Regions from separate parts of the Oceanobacillus sp. CAU 1775 genome, predicted to be linked through region 1. Evidence: riboswitches for the same ligand, from Rfam matches in the RefSeq annotation. Region 1 holds a riboswitch; the other holds the start of a gene.

Region 1 (5,682 bases):
GTCATAAGCTTCCTCCCCTTTTCTTCCTATTTATATCTATCACTTCTCACTCATTTTAAAACGCAAATGAGTAAAAGGCTGTAGATTATGAACAAAAATAAAGGGTATATCAGGATTAAAGTTATTAATATTAAATAAAGGTGGGATTTATATTGGCAACTTCAATAACAGTCAAAGTTATTATAGGTTTAGTTGCATTAATTATTGTTGTTCGCCTCTTGGGTAAAAAAGAGTTGTCTCAGGTGACTCCATTAGACTTCATTTATCTCTTGGTGCTTGGTGGATTAATGGAGGAAACTATTTATGATGAAGTAGTTCCTTTTTGGGAGATGCTTTATGCGATAGGATTATGGGCAATTTTAATTTATATATTCGAATTAATTATACGTAAATTTGATAGAACCAGAGTTTTGGTTGAAGGAAAACCCTCACTTATCATAGACGATGGAGAAATTGATACTAAAATCCTTAAGAAAAATAAATTGGAATCAGAACAACTACGAACAATGCTGAGAGAACAAGGAATATTTTCTATCCAAGAAGTGAAATATGCAATATTAGAACCAAGTGGGAAATTAAGTGTATTAAAAGATGAACATTCATCACCAGTAACACCGGACATGCTTTCTATAGAACCTAAAAAGGCAGGTTTAACTCATTTAGTCATTGATGAGGGAAGAATCGAAAAGAAAACACTAGAGCGTCTTAATAAAGACGAAGATTGGTTATTAACGGAACTCTCAAAATTAGGTTATGAAGATGTTAGCAAAATTTATTATGCAGAATGGTCTGAGGTAGATGGTTTAATAGTAAGAGGGGTTTCAGAGTAATTAACACCTGATAATTTAAAAAATGGAAGCATAAACGTAATTGTTTATGCTTCCATTTGTTTGTCTCTATTGTAGGATTAGTTCGTTCCACCAACAGGAACTACTGCACCTTCATATTGTTCTAAGATGAAGTTTTGAATTTCTTCTGATTGTAAGATTTCTACTAATTTAAGTAGTGCTGGATTATCCATATCTTCTGATCTTACTCCAATGACGTTCACATATACAGAGTTTTCGTCTTCAATGAATAAAGCATCTTCTAAAGGATTCAATCCTGCATCAATTGCGAAGTTTGTATTGATTGCTACAAGTACATCTGCCTCAGATAAATACATTTCAGGCAGAAGCCCTGGATCCACATCTGGAGAAAATGTTAAATTCTTTGGATTATCCACGATGTCTTCAATCGTTGCGGCTGATTTTTCTACATTTTCATCAAGAGTAAGTAAGCCTTGTTGTTCAAATAAAGAAAGAATTCTACCATGGTCAGGTATCGAACGACTAATGATTACTTCTGTACCATCCTCGATATCATCTAACGTTAAAATATTTTGTGAATATACTCCCATTGGTTCTACATGGATTCCATCTATATAATCTAAATCATAGCCTGTAGTCTCTACAGTTTCCTCAAGAAACGGTATATGTTGGAAGTAGTTAGCATCTAAGCTACCTTCTTCTAAATCTTCATTTGGTAATACATAATCTTGGTAAGGTTCAATTGTGATAAAGATTCCTTCTTCTTCAAGTAAAGGTTTTGCCTGTTCTAAAATTTCAGCGTGTGGTGTACTTGATGCTCCAATTACAAGCTCAACTCTTTCCTCTTCTTGTGCTTCACCATTTGTATTATCCTCTGTATCAGCACCTGTATCCGTTTCGTTATCACTGCTTCCACAAGCAGCTAACAGTAAAATAAATGACAATAAAATAAATCCTAAAATTCTTTTCATTTTTTTCTCTCCTTAAGTAATTTATATTTTATCTTTTATCTAACTTATTAGTGATATAATCCCCAATAAATTGAATAATAAAGACGATAACTAAAATAATGATCGTACATGCGAAGACTAAATCAAAATCTCTTCTCTGAAATCCATAGAAGTATGCGTAGTCTCCTAAGCCTCCCGCTCCGATTAATCCAGCCATTGCCGTATAACCAATAAGTGCGATTGTTGTTACGGTTATGCCAGAAACAAGGGCAGGCATCGATTCAGGAAGTAAAACTTTGAAAATAATCGTTCTTGTTTTTGCACCAATCGATTTTGCAGCCTCGATAACTCCTTTATCAACTTCTTTAAATGCAATTTCTACTAGCCTCGCATAGAAGGGAGCAGTACTTATAATTAGTGCTGGTAAAGCTGCGGTAGGACCTCTTAATGTCCCCAATAAGAAGTTTGTAAAAGGGAATAAAAGAATTATTAAAATAATAAAGGGAATCGAACGAAAGATATTAACAATTCCGCCAGTAGTGACATTAATTATTTTATTTTCCCAAATGCCACCCTTTGTTGTTAAAAATAAAAGTAAACCAAGAGCAATTCCAAATACTACCGTTCCTATTAAGGAAGCAAATGTCATATATAGTGTTTCGTTTGTTGCTGTAATAAGTTCATCAACTTTTAAATTTTCAAGCATTTTCTATAACCTCCAGCTCTACAGAGGTTTCTGCTTTAACAGAAGCAATTGCTTTAGAAACTTCTGCTTCATCACCAATCATTTGTACAAATAATGTTCCATAACTACCTGCTTGCGTATTCGTTATTTTACCCTGGAGAATATTTATATCGATCGCATATTGTTTTGCTAATCTACTTATTAAAGCTTGATTCGCTTGCTCTCCAATAAACTGAAGCTTCAACAATTTCCCACTTGGATTTGCACGAATAATACTATCTAAATCATTATCCTCTTCACTCATCCCCATAATCTGACCAACAAATTTCTTTGTCACATCTTGAGTAGGGTGTAAGAAAACATCTAATACGTTTCCAAGTTCAACGATTTCTCCGTTTTCCATTACAGCAACACGGTGACATATTTTACGAATCACTTGCATTTCATGAGTAATTAATATAATCGTTAATCCCAATCGTTTGTTGATATCAACTAGCAATTCTAAGATGGAATTCGTTGTCTCGGGATCTAGCGCAGATGTTGCTTCGTCACAAAGTAAGAGCTTCGGTTTATTCGCTAGTGCACGAGCTATCCCAACACGCTGCTTCTGCCCACCACTTAGTTGTGAAGGATAAGCACTTTCGCGACCAGTTAACCCAACTAGATCAATTAATTCCTGTACTCTTGTTTCTCTCTCCTGCTTATTCACCCCAGCTATTTCGAGAGGAAATGCAATGTTTTCAGCAACTGTTCGTGACCAGAGTAGGTTAAAGTGTTGAAAAATCATGCCGATATCTTGTCTTGCAACCCTTAGTTCATCGGGTTTTAGTGAAGTGATATCTTTTTCACTAATTTTAATACTACCAGTCGATGGCTCTTCTAAACGGTTGATCAAACGTACGAATGTACTTTTTCCTGCTCCACTATAGCCAATTACACCGAAGATTTCACCGTCTTTTATTTCAAGGTTCAAATCATCAACCGCGGTGATTTGCTTGTCTTTTGTGGAATATACTTTACTTAAACCTTTAATCGAAATCAATACCGTTTCTCCTCTCTAAAAAATATACTAAAAAACGCCTTCCTGTTAGAGAACAGAAAGGCGTAGGAAATTTAAATATACGCTACCGTTCCCTCATCTTTCAATAAATTGCAGGATTTGGCACCTTTCAATATAAAATTGAAGGTTGCCGCAGTTTCAAAGGGCCAGTCCCTCCACCGCTCATGATAAGAGATATTTAGTTATTAAATTGATTAGAAATAATAGTAGCATTACAATTCCTTATTGTCAACAAAGATTATACTTGACTGAATAATTCTGGTTTATATTTCAATAAATAACGATATATATTTCCAGTTGAATGCAAAGTATAGACCTTTTCTTTCACTTCATGATTTTCCATAATAAATAGACAAGGTACCTGTTCAACTTTATGTTCATGCATAAATTCCTCTTCGAAATTCGCATTCATTTCATAAAAAATCGTTTGTTTATGAATGGCTTCAATATTTTCAAGCATTGCTCGAGCAACACTACATGTACCACAAAATGGGGTATAAATAAATAAAATATAATTACCAGATTGTAACTCTTCCGTTGATATTTCCTGCATAAACTCACCCTAAATTAAAATTTATTAAATTAGATATAGTGTTCTCACTGTAAAGCGTTTTGCTAATAATAAAGAAGCAAGGACTTTATGTGGCGTAGTAGCTACCTCGCGATAATCACTATTTATATAAATATGTTCTGCGTGAGGCAACTCTCTAGCCAATTGCTTTCTAAGCTTATTACCTTGTTTATCCTCATCAACTAAAATATACACATCATTTTCGTCTAAAAGATAAGTCTCTAATAATTCATCAAAACGATGAAGACTGAGAGAACCATTCGTACAGATAATTGTTACATCTTCATCAAGGACCTCTTCGACTTTTCGCTTATCTGTTAAACCCTCAACAATAATTACCTTTTCAGGTTCATAATTCATCATCTCATTGCTCCCCTTATCTAAGCAAGCAGTTTGCTCGTTTGAGTTTATAAATAATAGAGACTTTTCCTTCATTCTTTTAGTATATGAAAGACAAAGGGCTAACCATACATGAAATTGTATTGTTAGCCTGCTTAAAATATTATTTAGTTAATGAAAATTAGTCCTCGTCGATAACCTCTTGATATTGTTCCGCAGTTAGAAGGTTGTCTAACTGGCTTTCGTCATCAAGTTCGACAACAATCATCCATGCTTCTTCGTATGGTGACTCATTTACTAATTCAGGGCTGTCGTCAAGCTCTTCGTTTACTTCAACCACTTTACCACTTACAGGAGCATATAATTCTGAAACAGTTTTAACTGACTCTACACTTCCGAATGATTCTTCTACATCAATCGTATCATCAACTTCAGGGAGTTCAACAAACACAATATCTCCTAATTCATCTTGTGCAAAATCTGTAATGCCGATACGTACTTTATTTCCCTCTTTTTTAATCCACTCATGTTCTTTTGAATAAAGTAATCCTTCTGGTAAACTCATATTCACTGCCACCCTTTCAATTATCTTATTATTTTAACTATACAATGGAATAGATATAAAGTAAAACAAGAGTTTACTCTTTATTTCCACGTCTCTTCGTAAATTTCTTCTTTAAAACCAACCGTTACTTTCATTCCGTTTGTTGCGATTGGGCGTTTAATTAACATTCCATCAGATGCAAGGATCTCGGCCATTTCTTCTAATGATGCATCTTTAATTTTATCTTTAATATTTAGTTCTCTGTATTTCTTACCGCTAGTATTAAAGAATTTCTTAGCTGGCAACTCACTTTTTTCAATAAGTTCGATAAGTTCCTCTTTCGTTGGAGTATCCTCAACAATATGAACCGCTTCATATGCAACATCATTATCTTCAAACCATTTTTTTGCTTTCTTGCATGTCCCACAATTTGGGTACCAATAAAAAGTAAGACTCATTATAAAATTACCCCTCATTTCGATTTCATTTTTCAAATATAGTTTATCATACAACGTTCGTTCATTACATTAAAAGCATTTTTAGGCATCGAAACTATGGTAGAACCCATTAAATGACTATTAGTATAGATCATCGTTTAAATTAAAATAACAGCGCATAGCCAAAAGCTACACGCTGTTATCTATATAAAAATTAAATTACATACGTTTCTTTATCGATGATCGCTTTCGCAATTTCACGTTTTTTCTCTACAACATTTGTTGGA
Region 2 (5,682 bases), on a different contig from region 1:
TATGTTCCTCGCTCTCAAAGTTCTTCGTAATATCTGCAATCTTTGAATCTCTATCTTCTATATAAGAATCAGCGAGAGTTTGTCGTTCATTGCTCAATGCGTCCTCAATCATTTCTTCGTATTGAAAGTTGATACTCTCAATTTGTTCGGATAAATCACCAAAGCGATAGCGGTGCTCTTCAATTTCATCTCTTGAAACGGTTAGCCCTTCCTTTGCTTCCTCAAGTGATAAGTCATTTACCTCAAATGTATCAAAGAGTCCGGTAAATTGATCGACCTCACCATATTCGAATTCTGGTGTGTGGAAGTAACTTTTTTGCCCGTAATAGTAACCATGATCAACGAGTAAAAATATGCCTGTGATCCCAATAGTAAAGAGTAACGAAGTAATTAGTAGAGTCGTTAAGCTACTTTTCCATTTTGTACCCAATGCCCCACACCACCTTTAAGTATCTTGGATTTTTTGAATCGATTTCAATTTTCTCACGGATTTTACGGATGTGAACTGCTACCGTGTTTTCCGCATTGTAATTTGGCTCGTTCCACACTTTTTCATAAATATCATCAATAGAAAAAACACGACCGGCATGAGTCATAAGCAGCTCTACAATTTTGTATTCGATTGGCGTGAGCTTCACCACTTCCCCATGCGCTGTTACTTCTTTCGAGGCCACATCTAGTGTAAGTCCATTTAAATCAATAACTTTAGTGGCACCTTCAAATGTACCGAGCGTGACATACCTTCTTAACTGCGATTTTACTCGAGCGACAAGTTCCATTGGATTGAATGGCTTTGTAATATAATCATCGGCCCCAACTTGTAATCCTAGAATCTTATCCGTGTCCTCTGTTTTTGCACTTAAAATAATGATTGGGATATTCTTTTGTTCACGTATTTTATGTGTGGCAGAAATACCGTCTAATCTCGGCATCATCACATCTAAAATGATGAGGTGTATCTCCTGTTTATGTAAAATTTCTAATGCCTCGATTCCATCTTTTGCCTTGATAACTGTTACTCCCTCATTCTTCAGATAAATTTCAATAGCATCGCGAATTTCTTTTTCATCATCTACAACTAATACATTATAATTAGCCAATGCTTCCCCTTCTTTCCGTACTTCTTATCTAAAACAATCATAGCCTGTAAATCTTAAACTTAAGTTAGTAAATTTCTGAAGATTTTCTTAAGATTTATGAATGTCTCTATTATATAGTTCAATAAGAGTCACGACAAAAAAGAGTGCAAAACGCTGTTATGCGTCTTGCACCCTAAAAAGAATTGCTTCATTTTTTAAGAATATATATTTTTATCCATTAATTGATTAAAATTCAATCGTTTATTTAATGCATAAATCAATGGGATACCTACTGCTAGAACTGCAAACTCACCAACTGCTGTTGTGAACCATGTGAGTAGGAATGGTAATCCTAAAGCAAGATTCAGTTCAAACGCAATGATAAACATATTGAATGTAAACACCAGCGTATTTGCAACGAGTAAGATCCATATATTCTTGATGTACTTCGCTAGTAAGATAATAATACCAAGTGAAATTGCTGAATGCGCAACTCCAAATACTAAATCAAACCAACCGAGCGGGGAAAATAAATAATTATAAATAAATACCCCTGCTACAATTCCGAAGAAGTAACGTTTATCAAACACAATTAAGTGATTGAAGATCTCCGAGATTCGGAATTGAATATTTGTAAAACCAAACGGCACAACAAGTAGAGACACAGCAATATACAATGCAGCAATCAGCGCATTGACAACAAGTGTCCTCGTCTTCATAATAAACCTCTCCTTAGTTTTTTATCGTGGGATGGTTACGAACCACGTCAATAATCAAAAAGCCTTACCATTATATAATAGATTAAAAGGTTTACACAAGTTTAAAAGAGTGCAACATGGGGACGGTTCTCGTGTTGCATTCAATGCAACAGAAGAACCGTCCCCATGTTGCAAAAAGAGTTTGACAATTGAAATTATACATGTTATCGTTTATAAAATTCATATTAGTGACAACTCATCCAGAGAGAGGGAGGGACTGACCCGATGAACTCTCGGCAACCGCTATTTATAGCAAGGTGCCAATTTCAGAAGCATATTATATTTATGCTAAAGATGAGAAAGGACGGTATCCGTATATTCTGCTCCCTTCTCATTTTCTTGAGAAGGGGGTTTTTATTTTTTCCTCGAGTTGTCATGAATTGAATAAATAAAAATTTGAGGAGAGATAATGATGGCAACACAAGTAATTAAAGCAAATGCACATTTAAAAGAAAGGGTCCTTGTAGAAACTACAGCAAGACAACATCGAGTAATTGTTGATGAACCCGCATCACTTGGTGGAACTGACACAGCAATGAATCCTGTTGAATTACTATTGTCTGCACTTGGCGCATGCCAGTCCATAGTCGCACGCACTTATGCTGAAAAGTTTGGAATTAATTTAAATGACTTTAAAGTTGAATTAGAGGGCGATTTAGATACAGATGGATTTTTAGGCAAGGCAGACGTTCGACCAGGGTTTTCAAATATCCGTTCCACTTATTCCATTGAAACAGATGCGCCAGAAGAAAAAGTCGTTGAGTTCCTGGAGTTTTTAGAGAACCACTGTCCAGTAGGAGATACGATTGAAAATGCTGTAGGTTTTTCATCATCTTATCGTATTAATCAAAAGGCTTAATTATTAATAAATATTGGTTTCAATTGCATTTTTATTAAGTGCAATTGAAACCTTTCTATAGCTTTATAAAAATAAAGAGACGATTCTCTATTTTATAGGAGAACCGCCAACTATATTTTAGATATTCATTAACTACTTTTAGTATGCAATGGTGGTGGAATTAACCAGCCTTTTGCTTTGTTTAATTTTAGTGCTTTCGCTCCTAATTGTGCTTTTTGCATATGGAACTGGCCAAACATCATGGCGATATCTTCTCGAATGGATTGCCCCATGATTGTACTACAAGCAACGAGTCCCGCAGCAATATTTCCTGAAAGTATCGCTGAGATTTCTGGATCTGCAAAACGTGCACCAACTGGAATATCATCTAAGTTAGCATTCGGACGCTCTGGTGGTGCTGGTGGTAGCCCTATTCCATTTGCTTTTAATAATTCTTCAACCTTTTTAACTTCTTCTTGTGCGCCTTGAATTGCTTCTTCAAGTAATCTCTTTAAATCATCATCGCCAGTGTGGTTTAAATGTGTTTGATAACCTGCGATTGCTCCTTTAGCTACTAATATAAATGACCATGTACTAAAAACTTCACCATAATGCATCGGCTCATCTGTTGGATTTCCACTTAATACACCCATCTTAATCCTCCTAATTAATTTCATGAATTGTGACACCTTTCATTACCTCATATAACATATTGTTCTACATTTGCTCGTTTATATACATGCTTTGCGCAATATAATGCAACATGGGGACGGTTCTCGTGTTGCAATGATTGCAACACGAGAACCGTCCCCATGATTCATCTTATAGGTTATAAAGTTTTGTGTATTTTTCTTCTAGGTATGTTGCTAGGTGTTTGGCGTTAAGTCTTTCGCCTGTTGTGTCTTGGATAATTTCTAGTGGTTCTTTCATTTTTCCGTATTGATGGACATGTTTTGTTAGCCATTGTAAAATCGGCTCAAAATCTCCTTTTTCACATAGAGAATCGAAATCTGGCAAGTCCTTTAGCATTGCATTTTTTAATTGGGCAGCGTACATATATCCTAATGCATAGGATGGAAAATACCCGAACAAGCCACTAGACCAATGAACGTCTTGCAATATCCCTTCCCCATCGTTTTCTGGGCGGATACCTAGGTATTCTTCATACTTATCATTCCAAACCTGTGGTAAATCTTTCACCTCTAGATCCCCATTAAATAATTCCTTTTCAATTTCATAACGAATCATAATATGAAGTGGGTAAGTTAGCTCATCCGCTTCAATTCGAATAAGTGAAGGTTGTGCAATATTAACTGCGCGTAAGAATTCTTCTAGGGAAACATCGCCAAATTGTTCCGGTGAATGTTCTTGTAAACTCTCATAATTATATTTCCAAAAACCTTCGTGATGGCCGATAAAATGCTCGTAAAACAAAGATTGTGACTCATGAATACCCATTGAAGTTCCATCTGCAACTGGATAGCCTTCTAATTTTTTATCAAAATTTTGTTCATATAAAGCATGTCCACATTCATGAATCGTACCAAATATCCCTGAACGAAAGTCATTTTCTTTATAACTTGTCGTAACCCTCACATCACCTGTATTGATACCCATCGCAAATGGATGTACGGTTTCATCTAATCGTCCTGCTTCAAAATCAAACCCTAACTGATTCAAAATTTTATAGTTAAATGCATTTTGCTTTTCTATTGGAAAATCTTTAAATATAAATGAAGTGTCGGGTTGATTATTTTGTGCACCGATTTTTTTCACAAGTGGTACGATTGTTTCTTTTAATTGGTCAAATACTTCATCAATGATATCCGTCGTTAATCCTGGCTCGTATTGGTCCAGAAGACGATTATATGCATTACCGTCTTTCTCTCCCCAATAATTAATGAATCTTTTAGTCATCGCAACAACTTTTTCAAGATAGGGTAAAAACATTTGGAAATCTTCTTTTTCCTTTGCTTCTTCCCATATGGATTCTGATTCAGAGCATAGAATGACAAACTCCTGGTATTCATCTGCCGGAATCTTTTTACTCAAATCGTAATTCTTTTGCACCTCTTCCACCGTTTTCTTTAATAGAGGTGTTAATTCTTCTTTATTCTTTTGGAGTTCATCCAAATAAGTTTTCATTTCATCTGAAACACTCATATTAAATACTTCAGTAGATAATACTCCTAAAGCTTCTGATCGCGTAGATATTCCTTTTTTAGGCGCTCCCGTACGCATATCCCAGTACATAATTGAGGTTGCTTCATTATATGCATTCATTTTTTTCAGTAATGCTTCAAACTTTTTAATTGTTTCCATTTCATTTCGCCTCCTTGTTACATAAGTTATTCTAACATAATAGGTAAAAGTCATGCGATTACAATGAAAAATGGGACAGCTTCTTTTTCAAAAGAGAACCATCCCATTTTTTCATTTTTCCGTTACGCATGCATTCGATTCATCAAACGTCTTTCTCTCCTCTCAGAGGCAGTTGAATAGAATACTTTTTCTTCTTCTGTTTCGGGGATAACTTTAGGTATTACAGTAGGCTTCCCTTCGCTATCCACAGCGACCATTGTTATTATTGCTGTTGTCGTAAGTTTTTCTTCTCCAGATTTTGTATTTTGACATTTTACTTTCACATATACCTCCATCGAAGTTCGTCCCGTGGAAATGACGACACCTTCTAGAATCAGTATGTCACCTACAATAGCAGATGATAAGAAATTAACTGTATCAATTGAGGCGGTGACTACGATATGTCTACTATGCTTCATAGCTGTAATAGCTGCAATTTCATCGATATATGCTAAAACAGTTCCTCCAAATATTGTTCCCATATGATTCGTATCGGGAGGTAAAACCAATTTTGTCTGTGTTGTTCGAGATACACTTGAAGATACTTTTTCTTCCATATAAGATATTTCCTCTTTTCCTAATCATTGATTATAAATCATCAAAACCATTTAAATCACTTGTTTTCGTGTATTGCCTTGATTTTTGT

What was found. Region 1 has a riboswitch for S-adenosylmethionine ahead of ACXYMZ_RS08175 (methionine ABC transporter ATP-binding protein). Riboswitches for the same ligand answer to the same signal wherever they lie in the genome.
Region 2: it holds a riboswitch for S-adenosylmethionine, as region 1 does, so the genes downstream of both, ACXYMZ_RS11480 (OsmC family protein) here and ACXYMZ_RS08175 (methionine ABC transporter ATP-binding protein) in region 1, are expected to answer to the same signal.

What each region holds. Positions count from the first base shown of each region.
Region 1 covers NZ_JBTLRO010000004.1:54,979-60,660, reverse strand. The annotation lists gene ACXYMZ_RS08195 (hypothetical protein) at 1-5, opposite strand, end outside; gene ACXYMZ_RS08190 (DUF421 domain-containing protein) at 153-830, shown strand; gene ACXYMZ_RS08185 (MetQ/NlpA family ABC transporter substrate-binding protein) at 908-1,780, opposite strand; gene ACXYMZ_RS08180 (methionine ABC transporter permease) at 1,809-2,465, opposite strand; gene ACXYMZ_RS08175 (methionine ABC transporter ATP-binding protein) at 2,458-3,486, opposite strand; SAM riboswitch class I at 3,577-3,678, opposite strand; gene ACXYMZ_RS08170 (thioredoxin family protein) at 3,743-4,057, opposite strand; gene ACXYMZ_RS08165 (toprim domain-containing protein) at 4,082-4,438, opposite strand; gene gcvH (glycine cleavage system protein GcvH) at 4,596-4,979, opposite strand; gene ACXYMZ_RS08155 (arsenate reductase family protein) at 5,060-5,416, opposite strand; gene ACXYMZ_RS08150 (acyl-CoA dehydrogenase family protein) at 5,610-5,682, opposite strand, start outside.
Region 2 covers NZ_JBTLRO010000006.1:42,982-48,663, reverse strand. The annotation lists gene ACXYMZ_RS11495 (sensor histidine kinase) at 1-430, opposite strand, end outside; gene ACXYMZ_RS11490 (response regulator transcription factor) at 408-1,100, opposite strand; gene ACXYMZ_RS11485 (QueT transporter family protein) at 1,295-1,798, opposite strand; PreQ1 riboswitch class I at 1,806-1,850, opposite strand; SAM riboswitch class I at 2,031-2,138, shown strand; gene ACXYMZ_RS11480 (OsmC family protein) at 2,250-2,696, shown strand; gene ACXYMZ_RS11475 (DUF3231 family protein) at 2,825-3,328, opposite strand; gene ACXYMZ_RS11470 (carboxypeptidase M32) at 3,498-4,997, opposite strand; gene ACXYMZ_RS11465 (acyl-CoA thioesterase) at 5,120-5,593, opposite strand; gene ACXYMZ_RS11460 (ribonucleotide-diphosphate reductase subunit beta) at 5,625-5,682, opposite strand, start outside.